3 regions of the Desulfosporosinus sp. Tol-M2 genome follow, and region 2 is predicted to be linked to each of the others. Evidence: riboswitches for the same ligand, from Rfam matches in the RefSeq annotation. Region 2 holds a riboswitch; each other region holds the start of a gene.

Region 1 (6,838 bases), on a different contig from region 2:
AAGTCTTCCGTGATCCCGACAGAAATGTTAAAGTTCGTAATCTCTTTATTTTCTTCTTTACAATGAATAAACTCCACAATATCCGGATGGTCCACCCGCAGAATTCCCATATTCGCGCCGCGCCGGGTTCCGCCTTGCTTAACCGCTTCCGTGGCGGAATTAAAAACCCGCAGAAAGGAAACCGGACCGGAGGCTACGCCGCCGGTTGAGCGAACCATGCTATTTTTCGGGCGCAAACGCGAAAAGCTAAAACCGGTCCCCCCACCGGATTTATGAATAATCGCGGCATTTTTGATGGCATCAAAAATTTCCTCCATGCTATCTTCAACCGGCAAAACAAAACAAGCGCTCAATTGTCCGAGATCCCGTCCGGCGTTCATCAAGGTCGGCGAATTGGGCATGAATTCAAGTTTCGCCATCATCGTATAAAATTCTTGAGCCAAGGCCTCGGTTTCTTTTTGGCTTTTGCCGTATTTATCCTCTTCAATTCCTGCAATCACACAGGCTACCCGATAAATCATATCTTCCGCAGTTTCAACCACTTGTCCGTCTGCTTGTTTTAAATATCGTTTTGCCAATACTACCTGCGCATTAGGCGTAAGCTTAGCGTTCAGCCAGGTTTTTGGCGCTTGTCCTTCGAAAATCAACGCGAATCCCCAACTTTCCATCATTACTTTCCATAATTACTTTCCATCATAACGTTCCATCATAACTATTCAATTTTGTCCTTCTTCTGTATAGTTCCCCGTTTGGCAATCAGCTCTTGCAACTCCTCCATAAAACGTTGTATATCCTGAAACTGTCGATAGACGGAAGCAAAACGTATGTAGGCAACTTCATCCAATCCAAACAGCTGTTCCAGCACAGCTTCCCCCACCTGAGCACTCGACACCTCACGCTCCGAACTGTTGCGCAGGATTATTTCTATTGCGTAAGCTGCCTCCTCAATTTGTTCCATGGTAATTGGCCTTTTTTCACAAGCCCTTAACATGCCGGACATCATTTTAGAGCGGGAAAATTCTTCGCGCCGTCCTTCTTTCTTAACCACAATGAGCGGAGAATCCTCAAATTTTTCGAAGGTGGTAAACCGACGCAAACAACGTTCACATTCCCTGCGTCTGCGGACTGCCGTGCCCTCTTCCACCTGACGTGAATCATTAACTTTAGTATCCTCGTTGCCGCAGAATGGACAATGCACAGCTTCACCCCCAACATATAGTATGTTTTTTATTTAACCACACTATATGTTGTGTGTCAAACTCATTTATAATCTATATTATCGTCTATATAACGCTTTTTTTCTCTCCCAGGACATATTTTTATCCAGTATCTCTTTCTTCCTTGTCTTTAGAAATACTATGTTGTCTTCATTTCGGCAAAAGGGCTGAATAACCCAGCCTCGTATCCGCGAACACCTCTCCTCAACCGGGCATAGAGTATTACTACCAAGGGTAATTGATAATACTTATCATTTCATACAAGGAGGGCTCTTTATGTGTGGTATTGTAGGTGTTGTGGATTGGAAACGTAATCTCACCCTCCAAAAAGATATCCTGGTTGGTATGACTCAAGCCCTTACACCCCGGGGACCGGATGCGGAAGGGTACTGGCTTTCCCCTCGTGCTGCTTTCGGCCACCGCAGACTTGTTGGCGTTGACCCCCAAGGAGGCCGTCAGCCGATGATTCGCCAACAAGGTGAAAATACTTTTGTCATGATCTATACTGGTGTACTTTATAACAAACCGGAAATCCGTCAAGAGCTGCTGAGTCGTAACTACCGTTTTGAAGGACATTCTGATACGGAAGCCTTACTTCTCTCCTACTTAGAATGGGGGCCTTCTTGCGTTGAGCGTTTGAACGGTATATTTGCCTTTGGCATCTGGGACAGTAGAGAACAGCAGTTATTTGTGGCGCGTGATCGCCTAGGGGTTAAGCCTCTCTTTTACAGCGAACAAACAAGTTCACTTGTTTTTTCTTCAGAACTTAAAGCCCTGCTTAAACACCCGGATATATCCCCCAATATCGGACAGGAAGGATCGGCTGAAGTCTTCTTTGTTGGCCCGGCACATACTCCCGGAGCAGGTGTTCACAAAGGAATTTCTGAGCTAGAACCCGGGCATGTTCTATTATATTCTGCGAATGGTTTGTACATTCGCAGGTACTGGGCCTTACCTGATAATGTCCATACCGATGGATCTCTTGATTTCAGGACATGTACTTGAGATAAGAAAATGATTGTGTTAAGCTGAAGAAAAATAAAGTCATTTAGGTGCCCTTTGGGAGAATAGGGAAGTTCGGTTGGAAACCGACGCGGACCCACCACTGTATTCGATGAGCTTTCGTAAAACCACTGGCCTTGGCTGGGAAGGTTACGAGTTTAGCAATGATTCGAGAGCCAGGAGACCTGCCTAAATGTTTACGTCTTCCCATAACTTGGGGAGCGGCGGTGATGACGGAAAAGTCCCGACCACAGGTTTATTTGTGGCTGGGCTTTACTTTTTCTACTAATTATAACAAAATAGAGGGGATCAAACCATGCAAAACTTATCCGCAGCTCAACTAAACGCACAACTTCAAACACTCATAGCAAGCATTACGGATCTTGACGAGGAGAGCATTGGGCAGATCGAAAAGCGCCTGGACTCACTCACCAAACCGCAGGGCAGCCTTGGACGGTTGGAATATTTGGCAAAGCAACTTGGCGGCATCCAACGAACCTCCAATCCTAAAATTCTGAAGAAATCCGTCCTCTTAATGGCCGGTGATCATGGAGTCGTCGCCGAAGGAGTCAGTGCGTTTCCCCAAGAAGTTACTTCCCAAATGATTTACAATATCCTGGGTGGCGGCGCTGCCATCAATGTTTTAGCTCGTCAGGCCAATGCGGAGGTTTTTTGTACTGATGTCGGAGTTGCCTTCCCCTTAGAAGGGGACATAATCCACAAACGTGTTGCCAACGGAACCCGGAATATGACCAAAGGCCCCGCTATGACCCGTCAACAAGCTCTGCAAGCTCTGCTGGTGGGCGCGGAAATTGCCGATGAAAAAATCCGTGCAGGCTATAATCTCTTAGCCACTGGAGACCTTGGAATCGGGAATACGACCCCCAGCACAGCTATCATTGCCCTCTTGACAAATTCCACCATTGAATCAGTCGTTGATCGAGGAACCGGGCTCGATGACGCCGGATTAAGCAAGAAACGGCATGCTATTAAAAAAGCAATTGAAATTAATCAGCCCGATCCACAGGACGCCCTCGACGTTCTAACTAAAGTAGGAGGCTTAGAAATCGCGGCGATAGCCGGTTCGATCCTGCAAGCTGCTGCCAGCCGTGTCCCTATCGTGATCGACGGTCTCATCTCGGCTGCCGGAGCACTCATAGCCGCGAAACTTGCCCCAAAAAGCACCGCCTTTATGATTCCCTCCCACAACTCAGTAGAAATTGGTCACTGTAAAGCCTTAACTGATCTGGGACTGGAGCCGGTACTTAACTTAAATATGAGACTTGGAGAAGGAACTGGAGCCGCCTTAACCTTTCATCTTATTGAAGCTGCCCTTCATATTCTCGAGGAAATGTCCACCTTCGCCGATGCCGGAGTCAGCGAACGGTCAATCTAACTTCCATATTCTTCATTAACAAATCCTAAAACACTGAAGCGGGTGAATGCTATTGTCTCAATTTACTCTCATCACAGGCGGCGCCCGGAGTGGCAAAAGCCGCTTTGCCGAACTTCTTGCCGCTCATGCAAAACGTCCCGTCATTTACATTGCTACCGCTCAAATAGGGGACGCAGAAATGGCCCTGCGCATCAAAAAGCACCGGCAACAACGTCCGTCCACTTGGCGGCTCATTGAAGAACCCCGGAACATTCGCGCTGCCTTGATTCAACTTAAAGACGAAGACGCGGTTATTCTTCTCGATTGTGTCACGCTCTGGCTAAGCAATCTTCTCTTAGCAGATAACCCACCGAAAGACCAGGATTCATTCAACAACGAACTTGAACCTCGAATCCTGGACACTGTAAAGGACGTCGCCCAACTAACCCGGGAGATTAAACCGCAAGTCATCTTTGTCTCCAACGAAGTAGGTCAAGGAATTGTTCCTGAGTACCCTTTGGCCCGGGCTTACCGGGATTTAGCCGGAAGGAGCAATCAAATTCTGGCTCAGAGTGCGGATCAGGTTTATTTGGTCGTGGCGGGTTTTCCCATGGAGATTAAACACCCCGGCGAGAAGCTGCTTGCTTCCCTGCTCAAGGAGTGATTAATTTGCGCGGCTTTCTCATTGCCCTTACCTTTCTGACCCGGCTCCCTTTACCTGCACCCAAAGTAGAAGTCACCTCGGAGGAATTTTCACTAAGTTATCGCTATTACCCCTTGGTCGGACTTATCATAGGACTACTCCTTTGGCTTCTGGCGAAAGCGTTGACTCTTTATTTCCCCGCCTTGGTTCTAGGTGCTCTCTTGTTGGTTGCTGAGTTAATGCTTACAGGGGGGCTCCATCTTGATGGGTTCATGGATAGTATGGATGGATTACTATCCGCCCGGAGTCCGGAACGTATTCTGGAGATCATGATGGACAGCCGAATTGGAGCTCATGCCTGCATGGCCCTCTTCGGCTTATTACTCCTCAAATTCGCCTTACTTGCCAGCCTGACTCCCCCTCAATTTTCCATCCTCCTTGTTATGCCCATGCTCTCACGCTGGGTATTTCAGATTGGGGTGGTCGGGTTTCCTTATGCCCGCCCCCAAGGACTGGGAAAAGGTATTCATGACACTACCCGCTGGATTCCTTTTCTTATCAATGGATGCTTAGTTTTGGGAGCCTCCTTTTTTCTCTCCGGATTTGCCGGACTTATCGCCTTTGGAGTATGTGTCATCACTGTGACCTTGCTTGCCTCCAGAATTTCCTCTCTCTTAGGGGGATTAACCGGAGACTTGTACGGAGCGTTTATCGAGCTTTCGGAAGTTGGGTGTTTACTGGCCGCTCTTCCCTTTCTCGGCAAAGCCTGACAAGACCCTCTCCATCCAACCAAAATATGAAGTTTATGACTATACTCAAGTAACGGATTCACCAAATGATAGTGTTAAGTAAACTAAAATTCCTAAGATGGAAAAAATGACCAGTTTCTATTAATTTACAACGCTCAACTTCTAAAGTATACTTAAAAAGTAACTATTTATAAGTCTAAAACTTCAAGCAAAAAAATTACCTCTGATAAAGGAAACGACACCCACTTAGCCAGGAAGGTGATATGATTGAGTTTAGCGGAACATGTTGATAACATTTTAAACCACGATGAATACAAGCAGTTGGCTTCATATACTCATCACAGGCCTTTTACAACCCTGGAGCACTCCCTCCGGGTCGCTCAAATTGCCTATAACTGGTCAATACGACTGGAAAGTACCCTTAAGTTAGATACTTTTGCAATCACCCGGGGCGCCCTCCTTCATGACTTTTTCTTATATGATTGGCATCACCTTAGACCCGAAGGAGCAAGATGGCATGGTTTTCGCCATCCTCGTATTGCCTGCGAGAATGCGGAACGTTGTTTTATCCTAAGCGAAAAGGAAAAGGATATTATTTTAAGCCATATGTGGCCACTCACCGTTCGCAGGCCCCGGAGCCGGGAAGCTTTTCTCGTTATGGTCGCTGATAAAGCGGCATCGATCCAGGAATTCAGATTTAAATTCAAACGCAACCTCCCATCCTCTGAGCGGTACACCACACTCCGTCTGGTAAAACATATGTGAATAAAAAACTCCCTTTCTGCTCTGATTAGTGACCGAAATAGTATGACATGCCTTGTTTTCTGGCATGTCATTTCTTATTGTCAGCCATGTGATAAAAACCCTTTGTAAGTTTCCGCCGTGCTAAAAAATTGAGAAAGCACTGAGAATCAGCGAAAACATATAGCTTTCGGCGCAGATCTGCACTAAACTAGAACAAGGGTCATTCTTTGAGGGATGACCCACGCATGGTGCAGTTTTTATTTTAAGGGAGGTTAACCGTTGACCAAGAAGTACTTCTCCTTAATGACGTTGCTAATTTCCCTCGCGATAGTGATTTTTCTTTATCCTAAGATGCAGCACCCTGCTGAATTACAGGCGTTCGTGACTCAGTGGGGATTATTAAGCATTTTTATTGACCTTGCTATAATAATGACTTTGGTTCTTTTTCCAGTGATGCCGTTTGTCTTAATGGCAGGGATTAACACCATTATTTACGGGTGGATCGGTGGTTTTATGCTTTCCCTTAGCGGGAGCTTGTTAGGCGCCTCTTTGGGTTTTTGGCTAGCACGTACGCTGGGACAAGAGTGGGCGCAGCCAAAGATGAAGAAGCTCGGAAAATGGGGCGCTCTGCTAAGAGGAAATAGCTTTTCCGTTGTCCTTCTCTCGCGACTTATTCCGGTACTTCCCTCTGCCGCAGTGAATTATGCTGCCGGCTTATCCCTTATGACCTTTCCTTCGTTCTTGTTAGCCTCCCTGCTCGGAAAATTTCCCATGATTATTTGGGAATCCTGGGTAGGGCATGATTTATGGCGAATCTCACATCATCCGGGTCGGCTATTGTTGGCCTTAGCGATCGGCGCTCTCCTGTTTGGATCAGTGGGACTCTATTGGTATTATTCTAAAAAGTTCCCCCAGCCACCTCACTTACGCTAAAACAAACTCAATACCTGGCAAACGCCTTTGCAATCACCCGATACCCGGCCGCGTTGGGATGCATGTAATCCGGGCCGATTAGATACCGTTCTTTTCCTCTGAGCGCACGACCTAAATTAACCACCACAAACCCATATCGTTTTGCCCAAGCGATAACTATGGCATTGGCAGCGTC
Region 2 (12,768 bases):
TTATAGAATGGAGGAGAAAATGGAGTTGAGTCAATGAAGGATAGGCTGATGTTAAAATGAAAGGGGTCGATGTTATTATGAATTTGCGTATGATCAAACGAATTAGTTTCTTAATTGCCTATGTTTTGGCTGTCTATATCGTCTTTCCCAATAATGCTTATGCTATGCATATTATGGAAGGATTCTTGCCTTTCAACTGGGCCGCCTTCTGGTGGATCGCTATGATTCCGTTTGTTATCGCGGGGGTACGTTCTATTAAAAAAACAGTGACCGAACAGCCAAGTTTAAAAATGATGCTCGGTATGGCCGGAGCTTTTGCGTTTGTATTATCAGCTCTTAAAATTCCGTCCGTAACGGGTAGCTGCTCGCACCCAACAGGAGTGGGCTTTGGCGCTATACTATTCGGACCGGCGGCAATGACCGTCTTGGGGATGCTTGTCCTAATCTTTCAGGCGCTTCTCCTTGCTCATGGCGGAATAACAACCTTAGGTGCCAATACGTTCTCCATGGGAATTGTCGGTCCATTTGTCTCATACGGTATTTATAAAGGTACAAAAAAACTGGGAGCTCCTCTATGGCTATCTGTGTTCCTGTCAGCGACAATAGGCGATTTAATGACTTACATCACAACATCTTTTCAGTTGGGGCTGGCCTTTCCAGCGGCGACCGGGGGCGTAATGGCCTCTGCTCTGGAATTCATGGGCATCTTTTTCTTCACACAGCTGCCCTTAGCCATCAGCGAAGGTATCCTTACCGTTTTGGTCATTAATATCCTGAGTGCTTATAATCAGAAAGAGTTGGCAATTTTAGGTATATTTACCGGGAAAGAGTTATCTGCTAAAAAACAGGGGGTGAAAGCATGAAACCCATTGCCAAGAATGGAATCCTACTAGTCATTGTTGCTGCACTGGCCTTTGGTCCCCTTTTTCTGGCACGTAATGCCGAATTCGCCGGGGCCGATGTTCAAGCAGGAGAAGCAATCAACACGGTGGCTCCCGATTATGAACCTTGGTTTAACCCTTTCTATGAACCAGCGAGCGGTGAAGTCGAAACTTTCTTGTTTGCTCTGCAGGCAGCCATAGGAAGCGGAATCTTTTTTTACTTCTTAGGTTATTCAAAAGGAAAATTCAATGCGAGCAAGAAGGAACAAACTTGATTGACATAGATAGTTACGCCTATTGTAATAATTTAAAAACAGTCCACCCGGCGGAAAAATCTCTTTTCGCGCTGATGAGCGTGCTGGCGTGTCTAACTGCTGCCACGCTCATCACCCCTCTGATCGTCCTGGCTTTAATGGCGGGGGGAATAGTCATCAAAGCAGGCATCCCCACTCGCATTTTTGTCAGACTAATGATTGTACCTCTTTCGTTTCTCCTGATCGGCGTTTTAACGATTGCTTTTTCGGTCTCGACTAATCCATCGGGATTTTGGCTCGCTCAAACCATTCATGGTCTTACCGTTGGAATACGTTACCCAGATTTCATCACAGCAGTTCACCTTTTTTTCAGATCGCTGGGCTCGGTTTCTTGTCTTTACTTTCTGGCACTGACTACTCCCATGACGGAGCTGATTACCGTACTCCATAAACTGAAGGTTCCTGTGCTTATCACCGAATTGATGGTGCTTATTTATCGCTTTATCTTTGTCTTTTTGGAAACAGCCTCCACGATTAGGCGTGCTCAGCTTTCACGTTCAGGCTACATCTCGATGAGAGCCTCTTTTCGTTCGTTGGGTCTGCTCTTTACAGCATTGTTAGGGAAAGTTTTTGTAAGATCCCAAGAACTATACAATGCCATGTCAGCGCGGGGTTACTCTGGGACGATTAAGGTACTGACCAAGGAACGTCCTGTCAGCTGCAGAAATTATCTGATTATCACGGGTTTGGAGATCCCTTTAATCTTATTGAATATACTTTGGAGGTAAAATATGTCGGAAATCATCCTTGAAGCCGTTGATTTAGAGTATTCTTATCCTGATGGCACAAAGGCATTGCACAATGTGAATTTGCAAGTTCATAAGGGGGATAAACTGGCCATTGTGGGATCGAACGGTGCTGGAAAATCCACGTTATTTATGCAATTTAACGGAATTTATCGTCCAAATTCAGGGTCAATAAATTACCAGGGACAAGAAATATCCTACAAAAACAAGGCGCTGATTGAATTGCGCAAAGAAGTGGGAATCGTCTTTCAAGATCCGGATAGTCAGCTTTTTTCCTCCAGTGTTTATCAGGATATCTCGTTTGGTCCTCTTAATCTGGGACTTTCAGAACAGGAAGTGAAAGCTAGAGTAAAACAAGCCTTGATCGATACGGAAACGACAGACCTCGAAGATAAACCAACTCATCTATTAAGTTATGGTCAAAAAAAACGAGTGTCCATCGCGGGTGTTCTGGCGATGAAGCCGGAAGTTATTATTTTTGATGAACCAACTGCTGGACTGGACCCTCGTCATTCCAGGGAATTCATGCAGCTTCTGGAGAAGTTGAGCAGTGCGGGTAAAACGATTATTCTAGCCACCCATGATGTCGATTTAGCCTATTCATGGTCAGACCGGCTTGCTATAATGTGCAGTGGAGAGATCATTGCTCATGGAGAACCCTGCGAGCTGTTTATGCACCCGAAAAATGTGAAACGTGCCGATTTAGCACTTCCCTGGCTGATAGAAATGCATGGCATATTGGTTCAAAAAGGATGGCTGCCTACGTCTAGCCCTATGCCGAAAACAAGGGAAGAGTTATATAGAAGCGTTCTGACAAAGAACGCGGCATCGGCTTAACTCAGATCAACATTCTCCCGACATTCACCATAGACATACGCATTTGTCATAAACAAAGTTGTCATTGATCACAACACTAATACAGTAAGATCGTAGTTTTTATTACACTCGTTTTATCTTTAGTTGAACGAGTTCACTACGGCTTTGGAGGAAAAAACATGATCATGCTTTTGGGCGAAACTGTGGCGGCACGTGAGATTAGTAAATGCCTCGACACTAGAGGGCTTAAATTCATACGGGTACAAACCTGGACAGCTTGGACCGGCACTGAGGCACCTTCATTAATCCTTGATGCCAGCCATCCTTCCAGCAGCGTGAAGTTGGCCCCTTTACGCCAATGGTGTGAGCAGCAGGGCGTTCCTTATTTAAGGCTCGAAAGACCGGAGACTGTCATTCCAGACAGCTTATTAATATATCCAGTTTGTACCTGGGAGGAAGTTTTGCTCAAATTAGAACAGCGAGTCGGTGCAGTACATAAAGATAAAGGACGATTAGTAACGATTTTCGTGACGACGGGTAGCCACCAACTGGAAAGCATCGTGCAAGCTGACTTTGCTCGTTATGCTCGTTTAGTTGTTAGGGTTCTTCCGGAAGGACGGTTAGTCCAAAAATGTCAGGATATGGGTATCTTACCGAAAGATATCGTAGCAATGCAGGGACAATTTTCTAAAGAAATTAACAAAGCGCTCTTTAAATTCTATGGAGCAGATATTCTATTGACCAGAGATAGTGGATCTGCCGGGGGTACAGATACAAAAATTTCGGCAGCCTTAGAATTAGGGATAGAGATAGTCCTTTTGAAAAGAACTAAGACGAATGATGGTTTGATGGTGAATAATGTCAAAGAATTACTGGATTGGGTTGAGACAAATAGCCCAAAATGATTTACTAGCTTGAGGAAATCTGAAGCAGATAATATTAATGTTGGTTAAATAATGCTCCTGATTGCATATGCAACATTTGCGTCAGTGTTGTATTTATGTTGTAATTAGTATTTAATTAAGGAGCCGAGTAAAGTAGTAAGGAGAAGGTTTTGAACAGAAATACTGGTTGAAACGAGATGATGCTATGAACGATTTTCTCAGTGCTTTGATTTTAGGAATTGTCGAGGGAATTACCGAATTTCTTCCTATTTCCTCTACGGGACACCTAATTATAGTGAACCAGTTTGTAGGGTTCACTGAACAATTTGCGAATATGTTTGACGTGGTAATACAACTAGGCGCTATTCTTTCGGTGGTTGTCTACTTTTGGAAAAGACTTATTCCATTAGGCTTTAACAAATCATCAGACAATCAAGGTATATTTGACCTGTGGAAAAAGACTCTCGTTGGGGTGATCCCTGCACTTGGAATAGGATTTCTAGTAGGAAAATACATAGAAGAACTTTTATTTAATACGACAGTTGTAGCAATTGCCCTAATCGTAGGGGGGCTGATTCTATTGTACATTGAAAACAAGAGACCCTCAGTTCGAATTAGCTCAATACAACATCTGAGTTACAAAACTGCTTTCCTCATCGGTCTTATTCAGTGTTTAGCAATGATACCTGGTACCTCGCGCTCGGCAGCGACCATAATTGGGGCAATGTTATTAGGCGCAACAAGAGTTGTTGCCGCTGAATTCTCCTTCTTTTTGGCAATTCCTACTATGTTTGCCGCTTCGGCTTACTCATTCTTCAAAAATAGCATGTTCTTGACGGCGCACGAGTTAATTGTTGTTGCTTGTGGATTTTTCGTTTCATTTATTGTGGCCTGGATGGTAATTGCAGGATTCATGAATTATATCAGCAAAAGGGATTTTAAACCGTTTGCTTATTATAGAATTGTGCTTGGTATATTCGTGCTTATCTATTTTGGCTTCCTTCAGTCCTGATCCAGCCTTGCAAAAGAGCGCCTCGTATGTTGAAATTAATAACTAACTTCATGATTGACAGATTAGGCTAACATAGGATAGCATGGAGACAATCGAATAGCAGAAATAAAGGTGCGAGTACTTAGCGTACAGCTTAAAAGGGAAGCAGGTTGAAGTCCTGCACGGTCCCGCCACTGTAACGGGGAGATGTTTCATGACAGGCCACTGGTGCATACTGGGAAGGCGTGAAGCATTAATGAACCCAAGTCAGAAGACCTGCCTTTATCCATGAACCGGTTACTCTACGAGCGATAGGGGGGGTTCTTAAGTTCCTTTAATTATATGTATTCAGGGATATACATAGCCTCTTGGCGCTCAGCGTCAAGGGGCTTTTCAATTGAAATAATTGGAGGTTGATTAACTGATGCTCACCGGAATTATGAAAAGGGATGGCCGAATTGAGGCTTTTAAGCAAGAGAAGATCGTGCAGGCTATTTTTAAGGCAGCCAAAGCTTGCGGCGGAGCGGACTATGAGCGGGCTGAGGAAATAGGCGGACAGGTAGCCGATATCTTAAACACTAATTTCAGGGACAAGCTGCCGGATGTAGAATCAATCCAGGATCTCGTGGAGAAAGCGCTGATTGAAAACGGACATGCCAAAACAGCGAAGGCTTTTATACTTTATCGGCAAAAAAGGAAAAGCACCCGGGAGATGGAAGCGCTGGTCGGCGCGACCATTGGCATGTTTTCCGACTATCTGGGCGATAAGGATTGGCAAATTTGTGAAAATGCCAACACCCAGAAGAGTATTAACGGTTTAAACAATTATATCCGCGAAGCCTTTACCAAAAAGTATTGGCTTTATGAAATCTATCCGCAGGAGGTGCGGGAGGCGCATGAAAACGGCGATTGCCATATTCATGACTTGGGCTTTTTTGGACCCTATTGCGCGGGTTGGGATTTACGACAGCTCCTGCTGGATGGCTTCGGAGGAGTACCCGGCAAGGTGGAGAGCGGTCCGGCCAAACACTTGCGTTCTTTCCTGGGGCAAATCGTAAATTCTACCTTTACTACTCAAGGAGAAACTGCCGGGGCACAGGCTTGGTCAAGCTTTGATACTTTTTGCGCGCCTTTTATCCGGCATGACCAAATGACCTTTTCTCAAGTCAAACAGTGTTTGCAGGAATTTGTTTTTAATATCAATGTTCCCACCCGCGTTGGCTTTCAGTGCCCCTTTTCCAATCTGACGTTGGACATCAGGGTGCCTGCTACGCTGAAAGATGAGCAGGTGATCATTAGCGGAACCTATACCGAGGCCAAATACGGAGATTTTCAGAACGAGTTGGATCTGTTCAACTTGGCCTTCTGTGAAGTTATGCTGGAAGGAGATGCCAAGGGAAGAGTATTTACGTTCCCGATTCCCACCCTGAATATTACCAAAGACTTTGCTTGGGAGAGCCCGGTAGCGGATGCCTTTATGAGAATTACTTGCAAGTATGGAATTCCTTATTTCGCTAATTATAACAACTCAGATCTGTCCCCCGAAGATGCCGTATCTATGTGCTGTCGGTTAAGGCTGGATACCGGTGAACTTCGCAAAAGAGGCGGGGGTTTGTTCGGAAGCAATCCGCTCACGGGCTCAATTGGGGTAGTTACGATTAACTTGCCCAGATTAGGCTATTTAGCCAAGACCAAACAGGAATTTTTGCAAGGCCTGAAAAAAATGGCTGAAATCGGGCGCACTGCCTTGGAGATTAAGCGGAAAATTATTGAGCAGCAGTCAGAAAAGGGACTGTATCCCTATTCATGTTCGTATTTGAGACCGGCCAAGGAACGGACTGGGGAGTATTGGCACAATCATTTCAGTACGCTCGGCATTGTCGGCATGCATGAAGCGTTGCTGAATTTCATGGGCCAAGGGATTGAAACTGCGGAAGGTCAGGAGTTTTCCGTGGAGGTTATGCACTATTTACGGGCGCTCTTGGTAAAATTTCAACGGGAGACCGGAAACGTCTACAATTTGGAAGCGACGCCGGCGGAGGGAACAGCCTATCGTCTGGCGATGTTGGATACGAAAAGGTATGACTCCATTATTACCGCCGGCGCGCAAGTACCTTATTATTCCAACTCCACCCAACTTCCGGTAGGGTATACTGATGACCTTTTTGAGGTTTTGGAGCTGCAGGATGAATTGCAGTCTCTTTACACCGGGGGAACGGTGCAGCACCTGTATCTGGGTGAAGCGGTGGAAGATCTGCAGGTTTGCAAGCGGCTGATTCAAAAAATCTTCGCCAAATATAAAATTCCCTACATCTCCATTACGCCGACCTTCAGTATCTGCGACGCCCACGGCTATATCCGCGGAGAACATTTCAGCTGTCCCGAATGTGGCGCCGAGGCTGAAGTATGGTCCAGAGTGACAGGCTACCTGAGACCGGTCCAGAACTATAATCTGGGGAAGAAAGAAGAGTATAAACAGAGGAAAAAATTCATCATGCCGGAAGTGGGATGATGAATATAGCAGGATTAATAAAAACTTCCTTTGTTGATTATCCGGGTAAGATCGCGTCGGTGGTTTTTACCCAGGGCTGCAATTTGCGCTGCGGTTATTGTCACAATCATAGTCTTATCGAAAAAAATGATGCTTCAACCGGTATCCAGCCGGAGGAAGTTTTCAAATTCCTTGCGAAAAGAAACGAAATGATTGATGCAGTGGTGATCAGCGGCGGAGAACCGACTTTGCAAAAGAATCTTCACGTATTTATTGAAGAATTGAAAGCCAGGAGTTTGCTCGTCAAGCTGGATACAAACGGAACAAATCCGGATATTTTGAGAACGTTACTCGAAGATGAGCTGCTGGATTTTATCGCCATGGATATAAAGGCCCCGTTCAGCAAATATGCCGGAATTACAGGGACAAGCCGGTTGGAGTTAGTGTCAATTCGGGAAAGTGTGGAAGTCATTAAAAATAGCGGACTGGCTTATGAGTTCAGGACGACGCTATGCCCCGAACTCGAAGCAGCTGATTTGTCAAGCATAATAATAGATTTTGGAGTTGCTTCCAATTATGTGCTGCAGCGCTGCAGAAGCACGGATTTTAATAAAACAACCAGGAACAAGCAGGATTTGCAGAGCTTACTGCAATGGTCTAAAGAAAACTGGTCCTTCTTAGCTTTTCGAGGGTTTGAAGGGTTAAATTAAGAATTAAGGAGTGGCCGGAGATGTTGACTGAAAGATTCGTTGCCTTTGCAGTCAGGAAAAAACTTGATAGATATCTGCGTTTTGATCCCCATGCGTCTAGTGAGCTTCCTTTAATTATGAATAATAAGAAACCCCTGATGATGTATGTGCATATTCCTTTTTGCGAGGAGCTTTGCCCCTATTGTTCTTTTCATCGGGTAACATTCCGCGAAGATCTGGCCAGAGCTTATTTCTCCGCACTGAAAAAAGAGATTTTCATGTACAAGGAACGGGGTTATAATTTTGAAGCTCTTTATATTGGAGGCGGGACACCGACGGTTTTAATGGCTGAGCTGGTAGAGATTATCGAGTTGATTAAGAGCTGTTTTGATGTTCAAGAAATCTCTGTCGAGACTAATCCTGATCATTTGGACATGAGCCGTATACGGGCCCTGCGGGATATTGGCGTAGGCCGTTTATCTGTGGGTGTGCAATCCTTTAACGATGAAATATTGAAAGCAACTGACCGCTATTATAAATATGGAAGCGGCAGTGAAGTAATGGAGAAAATTGCTGAGCTGCAAGGCTATTTTCCGACCTTTAATGTGGATATGATCTTTAATTTTCCCGTCCAGACTGCAGAAACGCTAAAGCGCGACCTTGAAATCATTCGCGCTTTAAAAGTTGATCAGGTGACCTATTATCCCCTTATGGTAGCAACTTCAACCCGGAAAAATGTCGAAAAAAAATTAGGGCGCGTTGACGACGAGCGGGGAAGGCCTTTTTATGAGCTTATTACCGAAGCGCTTAGTGAAGACTACCAGCCAAGTACGGCCTGGTGCTTTAATCGCAAAAATCCTACCTGGCTTCAAACGGCAAAATTTAACGATACAGGTATAATTGATGAATATGTGATCAATTATGATCAATATGCAGGGATAGGCAGTGGCGCTTTAGGATACCTTGAGGGCAGCATTTACGCCAATACCTTTAATATTCCTGAATATATTCAACGAGTTGAGAGGGGCGAGTTCCCGATCATTGCGCGGCGCGACTTAAGCCTGCGGGAGAGATTGTTATATGATTTTCTGATGCGGTTTTTTGGCCTTTCCCTTGATTTGGAACAGATGAGCAAAAAACATGGTGTTAACGCCGCTGCGTACCTTTTACCGGAGATTTTGTTCTTTACGATGGTTGGCGGCATCAAGCAAAGTGAGGAAAAAACCCTGCTTAAGACCAAGGATCAATACTATTGGGTAATTATGATGAGGGAATTTTTCACCGCAGTCAATAACTTCCGTGACTACTGTCGTTCCATGACTTAACTTCGTATTGCTTTATCCGCAGGATCTGCAGCGATTGTCCCATAGAAAAAAACTATGCAATCAAATAGAAAACGAGTGTTACCCTACGGTGTTACTTTTGTACTACACTTAATACATTACAAATCGAAAGGGTGAACACTTATGAAAACAGCAATTATCGGATATCCTCGCGTAGGAAGTCTAAGAGAATTAAAATTTGCTGCTGAGAGATATTTCAGAAAAGAAATTACAGCGGAAGAATTGCAGAAAACAGCAAAAGCCCTCCGTAAATCATATTGGAGCATTCAGCGTGAAAACGGAAATGACTTCATTCCGTCAAACGACTTTTCTTTTTACGACAACATGCTTGACACAGCATGCCTGCTGAATGTCGTTCCCGAAAGATATAAGGCTCTGAACCTCTCTCTGCTCGATACCTATTTTGCGGCGGCAAAGGGCTATCAAAGCGAAAAAGGCGATGTAAAAGCACTTGCTATGAAAAAGTGGTTCAATACGAACTATCACTATATTGTTCCCGAAATCGATGACTGTACCGAAATATCTCTTGTAGGTTCAAAGCCATTTGACGAGTTTAACGAAGCACGTAAGTTTGGGATCAGCACAAAGCCTGTTATTCCTGGCGCACTAACATTTTTAAAGCTTGTGCGATTTACGGGTAAAAAGAATATTTCCGACTTCACAGATACGGTAATTAAGGCTTATCGCGAAATCCTCACGAAATTCGATCAGCTTGGCGCAGAGTGGGTACCAGTTCGACGAGCCTTATCTTGTAAGAGATTTGACCGCTGATGATACCGTACTTTTCACCAGGCTTTACAGACAAATCCTTTCTGCAAAGGGAAATGTCAGTGTACTTTTACAGACCTATTTTGGCGACATTCGTGACTGCTATATTGAAGTGACAAGCCTTGCTTTTGACGGGGTAGGCCTTGATTTTGTCGAGGGGAAGCAGTCGCTTGCACTTGTAAAGGCAAACGGTTTTCCGAGTGATAAAATTCTGTTTGCAGGCGTTGTAAACGGTAAAAATATCTGGCGTAACAGCTATGCAAAGACGCTTGATATTATTGGTGAATTGCAAAAACACTGCGACAATATAGTGTTGAATACATCCTGTTCATTGCTCCATGTTCCGTATACGCTGAAAAACGAAACAAAGCTGGCGGATGAATACAAAAAGTATTTCGTATTTGCAGAGGAAAAGCTGGCGGAGCTTGCGGAACTGAAAAATATTTTATCTGCAGATAAACCAATGGAAACTGATGTATATGTCCGCAACGCAGCACTTTTCAATGAAAGTAGAAATTGCTCCAATTCTGATATTCAAGCAAAGGTATCCGCACTTCTGGATAAGGATTTCATAAGACTTCCGGTATTTGCAGAGCGTGAAAAAATCCAAAGTAAAGAATTCAACTTGCCACTTTTTCCGACAACTACAATCGGCTCGTTCCCACAGACTGCCGAAGTAAAAGCAAACCGTTCCTCTTTCAAAAGCGGGAAAATTACAGAAGCGCAGTACACTGATTTCAACAAGCAGAAAATCGCGGAATGCGTTGCCTTACAGGAAAAAATTGGGCTTGATGTGCTTGCTCACGGTGAATTTGAACGAAACGATATGGTTGAGTATTTCGGTGAATGTCTTGACGGTTATATCTTTACGGAAAAAGCGTGGGTGCAGTCCTATGGCACACGCTGTGTCAAGCCGCCTGTTGTTTGGGGTGACATTTCCCGTGCCAAGCCTATGACTGTTGCCTATTCTGTCTATGCGCAGAGCATTATCAAGAAGCCGATGAAAGGTATGCTCACTGGACCCGTTACCATTCTTAACTGGTCGTTTCCCCGAGAAGATATTTCATTGAAGGAATGTGCATATCAGATTGGTCTGGCAATCCGCGAAGAAGTCCTCGACCTTGAAGCAAACGGTATTAAGATTATTCAGGTTGACGAAGCCGCTTTCCGGGAAAAGCTCCCTTTGCGTAAATCAGATTGGAGAAGTGATTATCTTGACTGGGCAATTCCTGCGTTCAGGATGGTTCACAGCGGCGTCAAGGCGGAAACGCAAATTCATACGCATATGTGTTACAGTGAATTTAACGATATTATCCGGGATATTGACAATATGGACGCTGATGTGATTACCTTTGAGGCGTCACGTTCAGACCTTACTATTTTGACCGCTCTGGAAGAAAACAATTTCAGAACACATGTCGGCCCTGGCGTTTATGATATTCATTCGTCGAGAATCCCAGGCGTAGAGGAGATCAAGGCGGCGCTAAACAAAATGCTTGAAAAAATCCCGGCGGAAAAGCTATGGGTTAACCCCGACTGCGGATTGAAAACGAGAGGAAATGCCGAAACTGTGCCGAGCCTTGAACATCTGGTGCAGGCGGCAAAGGAAATCAGAAATGAAAACTGCTGAACTTTTTAAAATTAAACAAGTGCTGTCGTTCGAGATATTCCCACCCAAACGGACTGCCTCAATCGATACGATGTACAGTACTCTTGACGAACTGAAAGATCTTCACCCCGATTTTATCAGTGTGACCTATGGTGCAGGAGGAAGTGCAAACAACAACGCAACTCTTGAAATCGCCTCTGCAATCAAAAACAGTTACGGCATGGAAAGCGTTGCCCATCTGCCGGGTATCAATCTTTCACAAGAGGATGTGTTGTTTCTGCTCAATGGTTTGAAACGGAACGGTATTGAGAACATTCTTGCGCTCAGGGGAGATATCAATCCCGACATCAAGCCTTGCGGTGATTTCAAATACGCAAGTGAGCTGGTTTCGTTTATCAAGGAACATGGGAATTTCAATATTATCAGCGCGTGCTATCCGGAAGGACATCCTGAGAGCAACAGCATGATTAACGATATTCGAAACCTCAAACACAAGGTCGACGCAGGAACAGACCAGCTTATCACACAGCTTTTTCTCGACAACAGCTATTATTATGCTTTTCAGGAAAGAGCAGCCATTGCAGGTATAGATGTTCCGATTGAAGCAGGAATAATGCCGGTTGTCAACAAAAAGCAGATTGAGCGTATGGTAACGCTTTGCGGAGTAAATCTTCCTAAAAAGTTTGTGAGAATGATGGAGCGTTACGAGGATAACCCGATTGCTATGCGTGACGCAGGAATTGCTTATGCGGTTGACCAAATAGTTGATCTCTTTGCCCAGGGCGTTGATGGAATTCACCTCTACACGATGAACAATCCGTATATTGCGCAGAAAATCTACGAAGCGGTTTATCGACTGCTTGCGGCATAAAATTAAGGGACTGTAACCAAACTCGTTTTCCAGTTTGTTACAGCCCCATTTCCCCATTTAATTTGGGAATTTATCATATTTATAGAGATTACTCCCCACTTTAAGGTGTATAATTGCTCTTTTTGGGATAGTACACCATAACTTGAAATAATCTTAAGTTTCAGCACAGCCTCTTTTCTGCTAATATCCATATTCGGTAATCAGCCGTTTCAATTCGTCGATATAGCTTACGGCAAAGGCACTAAGCTGTGTTTTCTCGTTCATAATCCAGCCAACATTCATCTTTTCGTCTGTTATAAGCGGTACGGAAACAATATTATCCCCGTTAAGATTGCTGTTCAAAACACCTGTGCAGATTGTATAAC
Region 3 (12,768 bases), on a different contig from region 2:
AGCAGCGCAGTTGGCGCATTACCAATCGCTACGATTGAGCCGTACAAACTCTCCGGATGCATTCGAATAGCTGTCATTGAGCGCGTGATTCCCCATACTTTTGCTTGTTCGGCAACTCCGGGGGCATTAAGAAAGCTTTGAACCGTTCCACCCAAAGATTTAAGTTTTTCTTTGGCAATGCCTGCGCGAACCATCTCAACATCTGTAATGATGATCGCCCTCTCCTTCAAAGCCTTGAGCCCACAAGCAATCGCTTGCGGATGAATTGCTATGACCTGTTCCAGAGATAGATCTCCACTGGTATGAATTAAGCGTTCCACTACCGAAAATTCATCCCCCGACCAGGGGCGTGTTAATCCAGCCCGAATCAGGCGCATACTTTCTGCCTCGATTTGTCCCGGATCCAAGACAAAACCGGTCATCCGTTCACGGCCTCCTTGATTCGCAGGGCAGCCAGATTAGCGATGCCGTCATCCGCTCCCAACTCTTTAGTAAATACAATTTCAACATTCGGATGGTGTGCACGAATTTCACGTAATTCTTCATGAATATCCACGGAAACATGAATTCCCCGAAAAAGAAAGAGCGGCATGATGACTATCTTTAACGCCCCATTCTTTATTTTAGCTTCTACTGCTTCCGGAAGGCTAGGGTGATCATGAGCCATATAAGCAGGTGTTACCGTCTGTCCCATCAATAGACTCACTTTTTCGGCGACAACTATAAGTCCTTGATTTGCTTCGGCACGTCGACTACCGTGTCCCAAAAGAATGATCTCTGTAGCTTTCATAGAAATTCCTCCAAATGGTTAATAAACTCCGCCAGTGAACTATCCTGACCATCAGTAACCGGTCGTTTCAGGATAACCAAAGGGATATTTAAGCTGAGGCAAGCCTGAACTTTTTCCAGGGTTCCTCCCACTTGGCCACTCTCTTTGGTTACCACGACCTCGATCCTCAATTGTTTGAACATCGCTTCGTCCCACTCTTGGGAGAAAGGGCCTTGAGCTGCAATGATTTGATTCGGTTTGAACCCCAAGATTTCGCAGCGCGCCAACACCCCTGCTGTTGGCAGGACGCGAATATAGAGTCTTTTATCCTGCAAAGAGGGCTGAGAAACCCACTCAGATAACGCCTTGCTTCCGGTGGTGAGCAGAATACGCTGCCCTAGCTCTGCAGCAATAAGGGCCGCACAGGAAATGTCTTCCGCCCAATGAATTAGGGGATGAGCTTTCAGTTCCAGCGAAGAACGCTGCCAACGCAGATAGGGCATTGATAGTTCTGCGCAGACTGTTTTGACCATTTCTTTCACCCGTGCCGCGTAGGGGTGGGTCGCATCCACAATTGCCGCAAACTCTCCGCCTGCTACAAGGTCTTTGAGAGTCTGAGCATCCATTGCGCCGGAACGCACTCGGAGACCTTGTTCTCGAGCCAAATCCGCACCATAAGTAGTCAGAGTCGAAACTAAAATATCATGACCACGTCTCCTCAAAGCATCCGCTAGTTCTCGACCATCCTCTGTGCCGGCCAAGACTAAAAGCTTCATAGCATGTACCCGCGAGGGGTAACCATATAGGTTCCCAGAATTCGAGTTTGAGAGTTCCCGATAATTACGGTAGTCCGCATATCTATGGGATGCCTTGTGAAATCAACCAAGGTGGTAATTTGCGCCCTAGACTCCTCGCCCCGTAAGGCCTCCCGGACCAGGCCAACCGGAGTATCGGGACTACGGTAGCGAAGCAGGATCTCGCGCATCGTCTCAATGTGTTTCGGACGTCCTTTACTTTTCGGGTTATAAATAGCCAGGATAAAATCCCCTTCAGCTGCCAAGCGCACCCGTTTCTCAATGACTTCCCAAGGAGTTAAGAGATCACTTAAGCTGATCACAGCAAAATCGTGCATCAGAGGTGCACCTAACATGGAAGCTGCCGCACTGGCTGCCGTAACTCCTGGAAGGACCTCCAGCGGAAGGGTCAGCAGACCTTCTTGATCAAGACACTCGATTAGAATACCGGCCATACCGTAAACCCCGGCATCTCCACTGCTGATAACGGCTACACTGTGTCCCTCAGCGGCCAAACGTATTGCCTCTCGGCAACGGTCAATTTCTTGACGCATCCCGGAAGCTACAATTTGTTGATGATTTATTAACGGTCGGATAAGGTCGATGTAAGTTTTATAGCCAACGATGAATTCAGCTTCATTTAAGACCGACTGAACCCGTGTGGTCATATGGTCAGGGTCTCCGGGCCCGATGCCCACGACAAAGAGTTTTCCACGCTGATTGCTACTGTGACCCCCCGACCCTTGAACTTCGGCAGAATCAGGCGTCCCTTTTGAGTTCCCAGCAAACTCGCTGCTTCGCATACACCATCCACTCCTATCTTCTCGTTTGCAAATTTTGACCGGCTTAACTGTTCTTTTTCAATGACTGCTTGGAGTTCGACTGCTGGAAAGATTTGAAACGGGACCCGCAGGTACTTAGCCGCATCGATCAGACCAACTTCATCATTTTTAAGATCAATACTATAGATCCCTGAAACTGCCTTAAGGGATGCCCCGATCTGTTCAATTGCCAACGTGATTCCCTCTAAAACAGCCTCAGTGGAAATTCCCCGCCGGCATCCAACCCCAACACTCAAGGTGGGTGGAACTAAATAGATGAGATCATCCCTAATAGTTCGGCCCGGAAAAGGACTAATTATCACATTGGCTGCTTCTTTCTCTTGGTCTGACAAGAACTGATAATGCTCATCGTTAATCCAAGCCTCTTCCGGTTTCAAGGGGTAAATGCTCCATATTTTGAGATAACCTTGTTCTAAAAGCAAGCTATTGACAGTTGGTAAATGGTCAAGAGGTTCAACTTTCCAACCATACCTGCGGGCATACTCATCGGGCGCAACTAAGCCCCGAACATCGGTCGCTGTCGTAATAACCGCTTGAGCCCCAATCTGACAGGCAAGATGATTTGCCCAAGTATTTGCGCCACCCAAATGTCCGGAAAGTAAAGGGATAATGAACTTCCCCTCCTCATCTAAGACAAGCACCGCCGGATCCCGATCTTTGCCTTCGATAAGGGAAGCGATTTGGCGTACCACAATTCCTGTAGCCATGACGAAAATGAGAACAGCATACTCCTGCCATAGTCCCGGGACGATATCCCCCAAACGCCGAAACAGATGCAATTGCGGTCGAGGGTGCCCTTCCCCTTCTCCGTGATCCTTGTTTGAACCGAGTGTTTTCTCGTGAATATAGAGTTCCTGAACGACTGTGCCCGGAAGTTTCTCTCCAATACGCCGGACTGTGGCCATCCCTCGGTCAGTTAACGATACAAGTGCAATATTCGTTTTTGTGTTTGGGTTTGTATTTGCGTTTGGGGCTGCGATTGCGTTCGGGTTTGTGTTTGCGTTTGGGTTTGCCTTATCGTTTTTATTCACGTTTCAGTACCTTGCCGATAGTTGTGTGTAAAAGTCGGGTTATAGAGCTTTGAACGAGCATACCCATTAGCGGGATCTAAAAAATCGCCTACCAGGATTTGGGCCTGTTTGCGGATTCCCACCGTTTTAACTTTTTCTACGATGGTTTCCAATGTTCCCTGCAGAACCTCTTCATCTGGCCAACTCGCTTTAGAAATTACGGCTATCGGGGTAGAGGCAGGGTAACCACCTTCCAGCAAGGCTTCGACAACTGAGTGCATATCCTGAACACTTAAGAAAATTGCCATACTGGCTTGGTGTTTCGCCAAGTTGGCTAGTGCTTCACGCTCCGGTACAGGGGTCCTTCCCGCCAAGCGGGTGAGAATCAACGTTTGGCTGATATCCGGCAGAGTAAATTCACGTTTAACCGCCGCAGCGGCCGCAAACACCGAACTGACTCCAGGAATGACGGAATACGGAATATATTGCTTGTCTAAGTAGTCGAATTGTTCCTTAATTGCCCCGAACATACTGGGATCACCCGTATGGAGACGAACAATAGTTTCCCCTCGCCTTGTCCCCTCATCCATCAAATCTACTACTTCCTCGAGCGTTAGGTAAGCACTGTCATGAACAGGTGTTCCCGGGTGGCAAAGTCCGAGCAACTCCGGGTTGACTAAAGAGCCGGCGTAAATCACCCGGTCCGCCCTCTCCAGCGCACGTGCACCTTTGACCGTTATTAGTTCCGGATCACCCGGACCGGCACCAACGAAAATTACTTGGCCGTTAGTTTTTCTCCGGCTCACTGTTTTCCCTCCCCAACAAATCTTGTTTGACAAGTAACAAACTGAGATAATCAATTTTGTCGGATGTGAAATCCTGAGGTTTTGGTTGCCAGCAGATTCTCTCGCTAGCTTGTCCGAGGCGAGTTAACAAGACTGCTTTTCTCTTGAGCCCTTCGAGCAGCGTCAAAATCTCAGGCAGCCTTCGGGAGACTTTCATAAAGACTAAATTGGGGAAATTGAGAAACTCCCCTACGTCTTCGGTACTTGGCAAGATTAGGAGGGGCTCATCCCCTGTGGCAAGAGGCAAGTTAATCCTGGCTGCCGCTGCAGACATAGCTGTAATGCCCGGCACTGTTGCAATACACTCCTGAGGCAGTTCTTCTTGAAGAATGTTAAGCAGGTAACTGTAAGTACTATAAAGCGAAGGATCCCCCAGCGTGATAAAGGCGACGGATTTGCCCTGTTTCAGTTCGGCCAGGAGAGTTTGCGCCCCATCTTGCCAGGCCTTTACTAAAACCTGCTGATCCGCAGTCATGGGCATTTCGAGTTTGACTAGGCGGACATTGGCTGGACAATATATTTTAGCTATATCCCAGGCCACACTTTCCCGGTCAAGCTTGGATTTGGGAATAGCAACCAGATCGACTGATTTCAAAACATCAACAGCCTGCAATGTTAAGAGACGAGGATCACCGGGACCGACCCCAACTCCAAAGAATTTTCCCCATGTTGTATTCATAAAGCTTCCCCTTTTCGTGCTGATAATATAAAAATTGGGTTCAAAGCCTGGGCCATATGCAGTGTTTGTACCGCTTTCCAACGGATTGCTTGAATTGAAACGATATCGATATCCTGATAGTTAAGGTCTGTCAGCAGATTCAATCCTTGAGCCACTGTTTCGATCGTCACCGCTGTGATTACGATTCTTCCACCTGCAACAAGAGGAACAGTTTCTAAGATTTCTGCTAAACGCCCATTACTCCCACCAATAATACAGACACCGACTGGGGGAAGCTCCCCGAAGACATCCGGCGCAGTTCCGGGAATCAGATACAGATTTGATACGCCAAACTTACGCTGATTGGCCAAAATAAGAGCTTGAGCCTCTGGATTATGTTCAATCGCATATACTACGCCCTCAGAAGCGAGACCGGCGGCTTCTATACTAATACTTCCGGTACCGGCTCCAATATCCACGACACGATCGTATTTTAATATTTGGGCTTTGGCGAGTACTTGCACACGAATTTCCGCCTTGGTCAGGGGAACATTTCCCCGTAGGAACTCTTCGTCTGAAATCCCTATCCGGCATCCATTGCCTTGCTGAGTGGGTTGCTGCTTATCCGGGTAGAGAATAACAATAGCATTCTTTAACAACGTCTTTTCCTGAGCCAACTGCTCTGCATCCATTGACGCCCAAAATTCCTCGGGATAAGCAAGAGCATTCCCGATCAGGATCTGTGGATTATAACCGCGCTCCAGATAGTGCTGTGCGATTTTCTGGGGAGTATTTTCCCCACCGGTTAGAACCGCTGTAGGACTAGTTATCATCTGAGGCAGTACGGTCAACTCTCGACCGTGAACGCTGGCAAAGGTTGCCTCCTGCCAAGGAAGCCCCGCTCTGGCAAAAGCGAATTGCAGAGAACTGATCCCAGGATAGACGTCGATTCTCTCCTCCGGAAATTCTTTCTTCAGTCTGGGTAATAAACTGAAAAACCCAGGGTCGCCGGAGACTAAAACCCCGACGACTCTCCCTTCCGGAAGTGCGTTTCTAATCACTTCAATACTGCCGTCTAGATCAACTGATAGGTCATACCGGCGTCCTGAAAAATCCGGAAAGAGTTTCAGTGCCCTTGAACCTCCAACTAATACATCGCAGTGCTTAACAAGTTCAGTGATTGCCGGCGGCAACCATTCCGGCCGCCCAGGTCCGACGCCGATCACTTGTAACATATAATAAACCTTCTTCCCTGGATTTTATTTAAGTCTCGTAGAAACCAAACGTTTATCCAATCGTAAGACTCCCACTTCTACAAGAGGGAGAGGTACACCTTATTCTGCTTCGGTGGGGGTAGACTCCGACTTCGCCGCTAAGAATTCCTTTTGGGACGTGCGGCTTCGGCAAAACCCTCCACTGGAGGCTTTCGTCACCGAAGACTCGATGTTCAACTTTAGTTGAACGAGTTCACTAATGGATGGGTAAATAAAAATACGAACCGGAGCGGCTCGTATGTTTACCTTAAAAAAACACACATCACCTATCGCCCGTAGGTCTGTGATATTTCTCAAGGCAGGTTTTCTGGCTTCATATCATCATTCTCTACCCATCATGGTAATAACTCGCGGGATAAATGAGAACTCCTTGTTTACAGTGGCGGGACCGCGTCGGACTTTCGCCGACTTCCCCTTTTTAATCCTCTAGCGCAGAGGAACCTTAAGCATAACGCTATTAAATTCACGAGTGGTGTATTCGACGAACATTCGTTTATTATTATATACCAAGTTCTTTCTGATAGAAAGAAGTTAGGAAAAACTTAAGTGAACCAGCATGAATTTCTCGTGGGTTATTACCTTAGAAAAATATTGATGGATAAAGTTTACATATCTAAGGGTTGACATTTGCTATATGACAACTTATTATATATATACAGGTTGTTAGTCTAACGGGGAGGTTGAACTAATGAATGCACAACAACGAAAATTATGGCTTCATATAAGTGATGAGCAATGGAATGATTGGCATTGGCAAATGTCCAACCGAATCACAACCCAGGAAGGATTACTTGAATTTATGTCTCTTCCCTCTGAGGAAGCTGAACAAATTAAACGTTGTCTGAAAAATTTCCGCATGGCCATTACGCCTTACTATTTTTCCATGATGGATCCCCAGGATCCGGAGTGCCCGATCAGAAAACAAGCAATTCCTTCGATCCACGAATTGAGCAAATCCTCATGCGATTTAGACGACCCGCTGCATGAAGAAATCGATTCGCCGGTACCTGGCCTGACGCACCGCTATCCTGACCGAGTTCTGCTGCTGGTGACGGATCAATGCTCAATGTACTGCAGACATTGCACCAGAAGACGAATGGCGGGACAAAACGACCAAGCTTTGCCGCTCAATCGATTTAAGCTCGCCTTGGAATATATCCGGTCCAACCCTCAGATACGTGATGTACTGATATCCGGAGGAGATCCATTTACCCTTTCCGATGACCGTTTGGAGTATATCCTGTCCAATCTTCGTTCTATTCCAAACGTCGAGATTATACGGATCGGGACAAGAACCCCGGTTGTTCTCCCTATGCGCATAACAGATCACCTCATCGAGGTTTTGCAAAAATACCACCCACTTTGGATTAACACACACTTCAATCATCCTCAAGAGCTTACCGTTGAAGCCCTTAATGCCCTGGCTAAACTGGTTAATGCCGGTATTCCGCTTGGTAACCAAACAGTTTTGCTTAAAGGAATTAATGATTGTCCTGTCACTATGAAAAAACTGGTTCATGAGCTCGTAAAATGCAGGGTAAGACCATACTACTTGTACCAATGCGATTTATCCACCGGCATTGAGCATTTCCGGACATCTGTCAGCACAGGTTTAGAAATAATTGAAATGCTCAGGGGACATACCTCCGGTTTCGCTGTTCCAACCTTCGTTGTCGATGCACCGGGAGGTGGTGGTAAAATCCCTCTGCAGCCCAACTATTTAATCTCGCAATCCAATGACAGAGTCATACTGCGCAATTATGAAGGAGTCATTAGTGTATATCAAGAACCTGAAGATAAAACAAGCAGTTGTAAAACATGCACAAAGAACTGTTTCAGCTCTAAAACTCGCCAGATTGGTCTTGCTAAATTGCTGAAAGGTAAGCTGATTAGTCTGACACCTCAAGAAAATATCCGCCTGGAGAGAAGAAAAATAATATCCAGTCGTCGCAGAGGTGAAGCAAATGCTTAACACGACGAGCCCTGTGAGTTTCTTTAACCCCATTACTGATGAGAGGAATAAACGGCTGGTTGTCAACGGCTACGCACAAGGAACCAAGCCTTCATTATTCGGGCCGCATCTTATTCATTTAGCCTTAACAAGGAAGCTGGAAAAAATATGGCTCTGGGCATTACCTGCCGATATTTCTGAATTTATGCAATACGGCTTTCGTATCGAAGGCAGCCTCTTCCGTGGTAACTATGAGGAATTCGCTGTTAGCTTAGCCTATTATGTTAGTGAGTCAAGAGGTCATTCTCATAAGTTGCAAGCAGAGATAAATATTATCCATAACGTAAGAACGGTACCGCTTAAACGCTCAGAACATTTGCCTCCTGGAATAGAATTAAAACTCTTAAATGAATCCTACGCCCAACGAATATCCCAAATATTAACACGGGTTTTTATAAGTTATCCCTCCCCGGTAGAAAATCCTCAATATATCCGCTCCCTAATACAGGATGGGATTATTTTTGCCGGGGCATTATCAAAAAATCAGCTGGTTAGTGTGGCGGCAGCTTACCCTGATCCAATTCTTAACCGTTGCGAAATGACGGATTGTGCAACTTTAGAAGATTATCGGGGACTTTCATTATCCGAAAGTTTACTCTGGTTATTAGAGCAGGAAGTAAATAATGGCTCATTCATCATATATACTTTGGCACGCGCCCAGTCCTACGGAATGAACAGAGTGTTTCACAAACTTGGGTATAGCTATCAAGGGTGCCTGATTAACAATTGCCATATCGCAGGTTCCTTTGAGGACATGAATATCTGGGTTAGCTCGAACTCTTCGGTCCAACTGACCACACCCAGACTTGTTCTTCCATAATTTTTCGAGCTCTCGTATCCCACCCAACCGGTTGTCCGTTCAATAACGTCATGACCGTTCCAACGCTTAGCTGTCCATAAGTGAACGCCTGAGCTCTAACACTCGCCAAGTGTGCTAAATGATGAAGCAACTTTTGCTCCCCAAGGCGCAAGAGCTCTGAAGCGGCCCCTTCAGTCGTTGGAAACTCCGCCAGATATTTCAAAGTATCTTTATTAATCCCTGCTAGTGCGGCATGCGCCAGTAATATTTCCATTCGAGCATCTGCGACACGATTATGGGTCTGGAAAATTCCGCCCGATACTTTAATAAGCTTTCCTATGTGACCCAATAAAATAACCTGTTCAATCCTCCTGTAGACCGCTTCTTCCAATAGAAAGCCTATATAGTTACCCATTTGGATTATAGCTTCAGCTGGGATCTTAAAACGCTCTCTCGCGACTCTATATCCATAGTGTCCTGGAGTGAGCACGATGGTTTTATGTCCATAAGCCACTGCCTGGTCCAATTCCGGTAGAATAGAAGTTTTAAACGCCTCCTCGGACATCGGCCGGACTATTCCACTTGTTCCAAGAATAGAAATTCCTCCGACAATCCCCAGCCTGGGATTAAGGGTGCCCATAGCAACGGCTTCCCCGACAGGGACCTCAATAATAATTTCCAGTTCTTCTTTTGGAAAGACCTCCCGAACCGCTTCACGGATCATTCTCCGTGGCACAGGGTTAATAGCGCTCTCCCCAACCTCAATGGCTAAGCCTTTTTTAGTGATGGTCCCAACCCCATGACCTCCTCGGATGTAAACCTCTCCCAGAGGAGAAATATAGCGCGCGGTTGCATGGATCTCAAGCCCATGCGTAATATCCGTATCATCCCCGCCGTCTTTCACAATACATGCCCTGGCTTCAGGATATCCGGTTTTACCCCCGTGGATGGGCATTATTAAACGTGCGGAATTCGGCAGGGGAATCTCTACTCGCTCGGGTAAACCGTCCCCTTGGAGGAGCAGACAGGCTGCTTTGGCAGCACCGGCTGCACAACTTCCTGTGCTGTATCCTTCACGCCATGTATGTCGATCTTTATCTCGTGCCATAGTTTCTCTCCCACATCAAATTTATCATTTAGTATTAGATATTTAGCTCGGTATATAATGAAAGTATAAGTTATGTAGGGTACCTGTGCAAACCACTTATGCTTCCAGAAAGTATAAACTAACTGTTACCGGTCAGTTTATACTTTCTGACTAGTATTAGAAAAGCCTGCAAGAATATCTTGTATGCTTTTTAGTCAAAATGTTAATACTAGCTATGGAAAAAATCATTAGGAGGGGCTGAAGTATGAAGGTTCGAGATGTTATGACAAGTTCAGTCGATTGGGTTACTCCTGAAACCTCAGTTGTTGAAGTTGCACAGTTGATGAAGAAAGATGATGTAGGTTCTATTCCGATTTGTCAAGATAATAGCTTGATTGGCATTATTACAGACAGGGATATTGTTCTGAAAGTTGTTGCAGCAGGAGGAAATCCCAATAATATATCCGCCGGGGATATTATGAGTACAGATACTATTTGCGTGTCCGCTGATCAGGATGTACATGAGGCGGCGAATTTGATGTCGAAGTATCAAATTAGGAGGTTACCGGTCTTAGATAAGAGTAAATTAGTGGGAATTGTAGCCCTGGGTGATCTGGCCATTGAAAAAATTCACATTGATGAAGCAGGCGATGCACTTAGTAGTATATCGCAAGGGACTTACCATTAATTTAAGTTGAAAGTTATTCATAAAAACCAAACAATCCAGGAATATTAAATGTTGAATTAACTTGAAGGAGGAATCCAAATGTCAAATCAAGTAAAAAAAATGCCGCAACCTAACGGTGGGATCAAATGTTATGTTAACACATGTCATTTTTATGGTTCAGGCGATCATTGTCATGCTGACAAGATCGAAGTTCAATCTCGTAACTCCAGTAGCTCTGAAATGACAGACTGTGCGACCTATCTCTCTTTAAACGTCTTGAATTATTAAGGACAGGTTATCCTTATACCACTAAGCTTTTGGGTTACAGTCAACTGGAAATTGGTAACTGAACAATTACCAGATCCCATATGTGTAACAATAACTTTTACCCAAACCGGGAATTTAAGGGGGTGTAACGAATATTTAAGTTTGTTGCACCCCCTCTTCATTTGCAAAATCTTGATTATCTGAAGGAATAGGTTAAGCTTTTCCGATTCCTTTCTCCGATCTCTTTGTTTTCTCCGCTTGGGTGCTAAGATAAGAAGGTATTCGCTCTGTTGACCTAGAAGTATAAAGGAATAAATATGCAGCGCCACTTCCCTGGAAAGTGAGTGAATTAGTTAAGAAGCGTTGACTTGAGAAAAGTGACCGTACGCAGAGCATTTATTCCAGGATTAATGTCCGGAAAGCATAAGGAGATGTTAAGGTTTTGGTACTGGCGATACAGACTGCTACCGTTTTGGTCAGTGAGAATTGGTGTAAGAGGTGCGGAATATGCATAGCATTTTGTCCTAATAAAGTGCTGGAAAACGACGAATCCGGGAGGGTTGTGGTTGCCAAACCAGAACAGTGCATAGCCTGTAAGATTTGTGAACGTCTTTGCCCTGACTTTGCCATCAATATTGAGGTGACTATAGATGAATAAAGCTAGATTAATGCAAGGAAATGAAGCCGTAGCAGAAGGGGCTTTAGCGGCCGGGGTTCTTTTTTACGCAGGATACCCGATCACTCCTTCCACTGAAATAGCTGAAATAATGGCCGAAAGATTGCCTTTTATCGGTGGTACTTTTATCCAAATGGAAGACGAAATAGGGAGTATGGCAGCTATTATCGGGGCCTCCTTAACCGGACTCAAAACCCTGACCGCAACCAGCGGGCCAGGATTTTCTCTTAAACAGGAAAATCTGGGGTATGCCATAGCTACGGAAGTTCCTTGTGTCGTGGTCAATGTGCAAAGAGGCGGACCAAGCACTGGATTACCAACGTCCCCCGCCCAAGCTGACATTATGCAAGCGAGGTGGGGTACCCATGGCGACCATCCAATCATAGTCTTAACGCCATCCTCCGTACAGGAGTGTTATGAACTTACAGTAATAGCCTTTAATTTTGCCGAGGAGTTTCGCATTCCCGTAGTTCTACTCATGGATGAAGTGATTGGCCATTTGCGGGAAAATGTTGTCTTAGCTCAAGAATTAACCATCGTTAACCGGAAAAAGCCAACTGTACCGCCTGGCGAATATATCCCTTATGAAAACGACGAGAGTATGATCCCAGCCATGGCGAACATTGGCGACGGATACCGCTACCATGTAACAGGGTTAACTCATGATGAAAAGGGCTTGCCAACAGGGAACCCGGAAGTGACAAAAAATTTTCTGCAGCGTTTAACCCAGAAGCTAAATCCATATTTAGATCGGATCCAATTAGTCGAAGAGATACAGCTTAACGATGCGGAGGTGATCGTGGTAGCTTACGGCTGTACCGCCCGTTCAGCCTTGGAGGCAGTGCATATTGCCCGCAACGATGGTCTAAAGGTTGGACTCTTTCGCCCCATCACGATTTGGCCTTTTCCGCAAAAACAGCTGGCGAAATATGCTGACTGTAAGTACTTAGTTGTGGAGATGAACAGCGGTCAATTAGTCGGCGAAGTTGAAAGAATCGTTGGCTATAAAACAGTCGAACGCCTGAACCGCATGGACGGAGTATTAATAACTCCCACGGAAATTTTGGAC

Evidence for each region. Region 2 has a riboswitch for cobalamin ahead of AC6I5A_RS14080 (ribonucleoside triphosphate reductase). Riboswitches for the same ligand answer to the same signal wherever they lie in the genome.
Region 1: linked by a shared signal. The riboswitch ahead of cobT (nicotinate-nucleotide--dimethylbenzimidazole phosphoribosyltransferase) and the one ahead of AC6I5A_RS14080 (ribonucleoside triphosphate reductase) in region 2 are both predicted to bind cobalamin.
Region 3: linked by a shared signal. The riboswitch ahead of AC6I5A_RS02600 (bifunctional cobalt-precorrin-7 (C(5))-methyltransferase/cobalt-precorrin-6B (C(15))-methyltransferase) and the one ahead of AC6I5A_RS14080 (ribonucleoside triphosphate reductase) in region 2 are both predicted to bind cobalamin.

The regions. Positions count from the first base shown of each region.
Region 1 is NZ_JCAIJG010000061.1:560-7,397, forward strand. Features, by position in the region: partial or broken gene AC6I5A_RS04210 (ribonucleotide reductase barrel domain-containing protein) at 1-647, opposite strand, end outside; gene nrdR (transcriptional regulator NrdR) at 713-1,198, opposite strand; partial or broken gene AC6I5A_RS04220 (asparagine synthetase B family protein) at 1,494-2,219, shown strand; cobalamin riboswitch at 2,251-2,426, shown strand; gene cobT (nicotinate-nucleotide--dimethylbenzimidazole phosphoribosyltransferase) at 2,536-3,615, shown strand; gene cobU (bifunctional adenosylcobinamide kinase/adenosylcobinamide-phosphate guanylyltransferase) at 3,668-4,258, shown strand; gene cobS (adenosylcobinamide-GDP ribazoletransferase) at 4,264-5,007, shown strand; gene AC6I5A_RS04240 (HD domain-containing protein) at 5,254-5,751, shown strand; gene AC6I5A_RS04245 (TVP38/TMEM64 family protein) at 6,010-6,663, shown strand; partial or broken gene AC6I5A_RS04250 (GDSL-type esterase/lipase family protein) at 6,671-6,838, opposite strand, start outside.
Region 2 is NZ_JCAIJG010000195.1:2,187-14,954, reverse strand. Features, by position in the region: gene AC6I5A_RS14110 (energy-coupling factor ABC transporter permease) at 57-863, shown strand; gene AC6I5A_RS14105 (energy-coupling factor ABC transporter substrate-binding protein) at 860-1,156, shown strand; gene cbiQ (cobalt ECF transporter T component CbiQ) at 1,153-1,923, shown strand; gene AC6I5A_RS14095 (energy-coupling factor ABC transporter ATP-binding protein) at 1,927-2,778, shown strand; gene AC6I5A_RS14090 (precorrin-6A/cobalt-precorrin-6A reductase) at 2,937-3,662, shown strand; gene AC6I5A_RS14085 (undecaprenyl-diphosphate phosphatase) at 3,847-4,653, shown strand; cobalamin riboswitch at 4,746-4,930, shown strand; gene AC6I5A_RS14080 (ribonucleoside triphosphate reductase) at 5,057-7,144, shown strand; gene AC6I5A_RS14075 (anaerobic ribonucleoside-triphosphate reductase activating protein) at 7,141-7,833, shown strand; gene AC6I5A_RS14070 (coproporphyrinogen III oxidase family protein) at 7,854-9,137, shown strand; partial or broken gene metE (5-methyltetrahydropteroyltriglutamate--homocysteine S-methyltransferase) at 9,279-11,553, shown strand; gene metF (methylenetetrahydrofolate reductase [NAD(P)H]) at 11,540-12,403, shown strand; gene AC6I5A_RS14055 (LysR family transcriptional regulator) at 12,584-12,768, opposite strand, start outside.
Region 3 is NZ_JCAIJG010000039.1:54,128-66,895, reverse strand. Features, by position in the region: gene AC6I5A_RS02635 (precorrin-8X methylmutase) at 1-422, opposite strand, end outside; gene AC6I5A_RS02630 (sirohydrochlorin chelatase) at 419-790, opposite strand; gene cobK (precorrin-6A reductase) at 787-1,545, opposite strand; gene cobJ (precorrin-3B C(17)-methyltransferase) at 1,542-2,231, opposite strand; gene AC6I5A_RS02615 (cobalamin biosynthesis protein) at 2,228-3,310, opposite strand; gene cobM (precorrin-4 C(11)-methyltransferase) at 3,433-4,221, opposite strand; gene cobI (precorrin-2 C(20)-methyltransferase) at 4,202-4,939, opposite strand; gene AC6I5A_RS02600 (bifunctional cobalt-precorrin-7 (C(5))-methyltransferase/cobalt-precorrin-6B (C(15))-methyltransferase) at 4,936-6,153, opposite strand; cobalamin riboswitch at 6,473-6,652, opposite strand; gene kamA (lysine 2,3-aminomutase) at 6,881-8,164, shown strand; gene ablB (putative beta-lysine N-acetyltransferase) at 8,157-9,023, shown strand; gene cbiD (cobalt-precorrin-5B (C(1))-methyltransferase CbiD) at 8,971-10,110, opposite strand; gene AC6I5A_RS02580 (CBS domain-containing protein) at 10,355-10,777, shown strand; gene AC6I5A_RS02575 (DUF1540 domain-containing protein) at 10,856-11,044, shown strand; gene AC6I5A_RS02570 (4Fe-4S dicluster domain-containing protein) at 11,466-11,681, shown strand; gene AC6I5A_RS02565 (2-oxoacid:acceptor oxidoreductase subunit alpha) at 11,674-12,768, shown strand, end outside.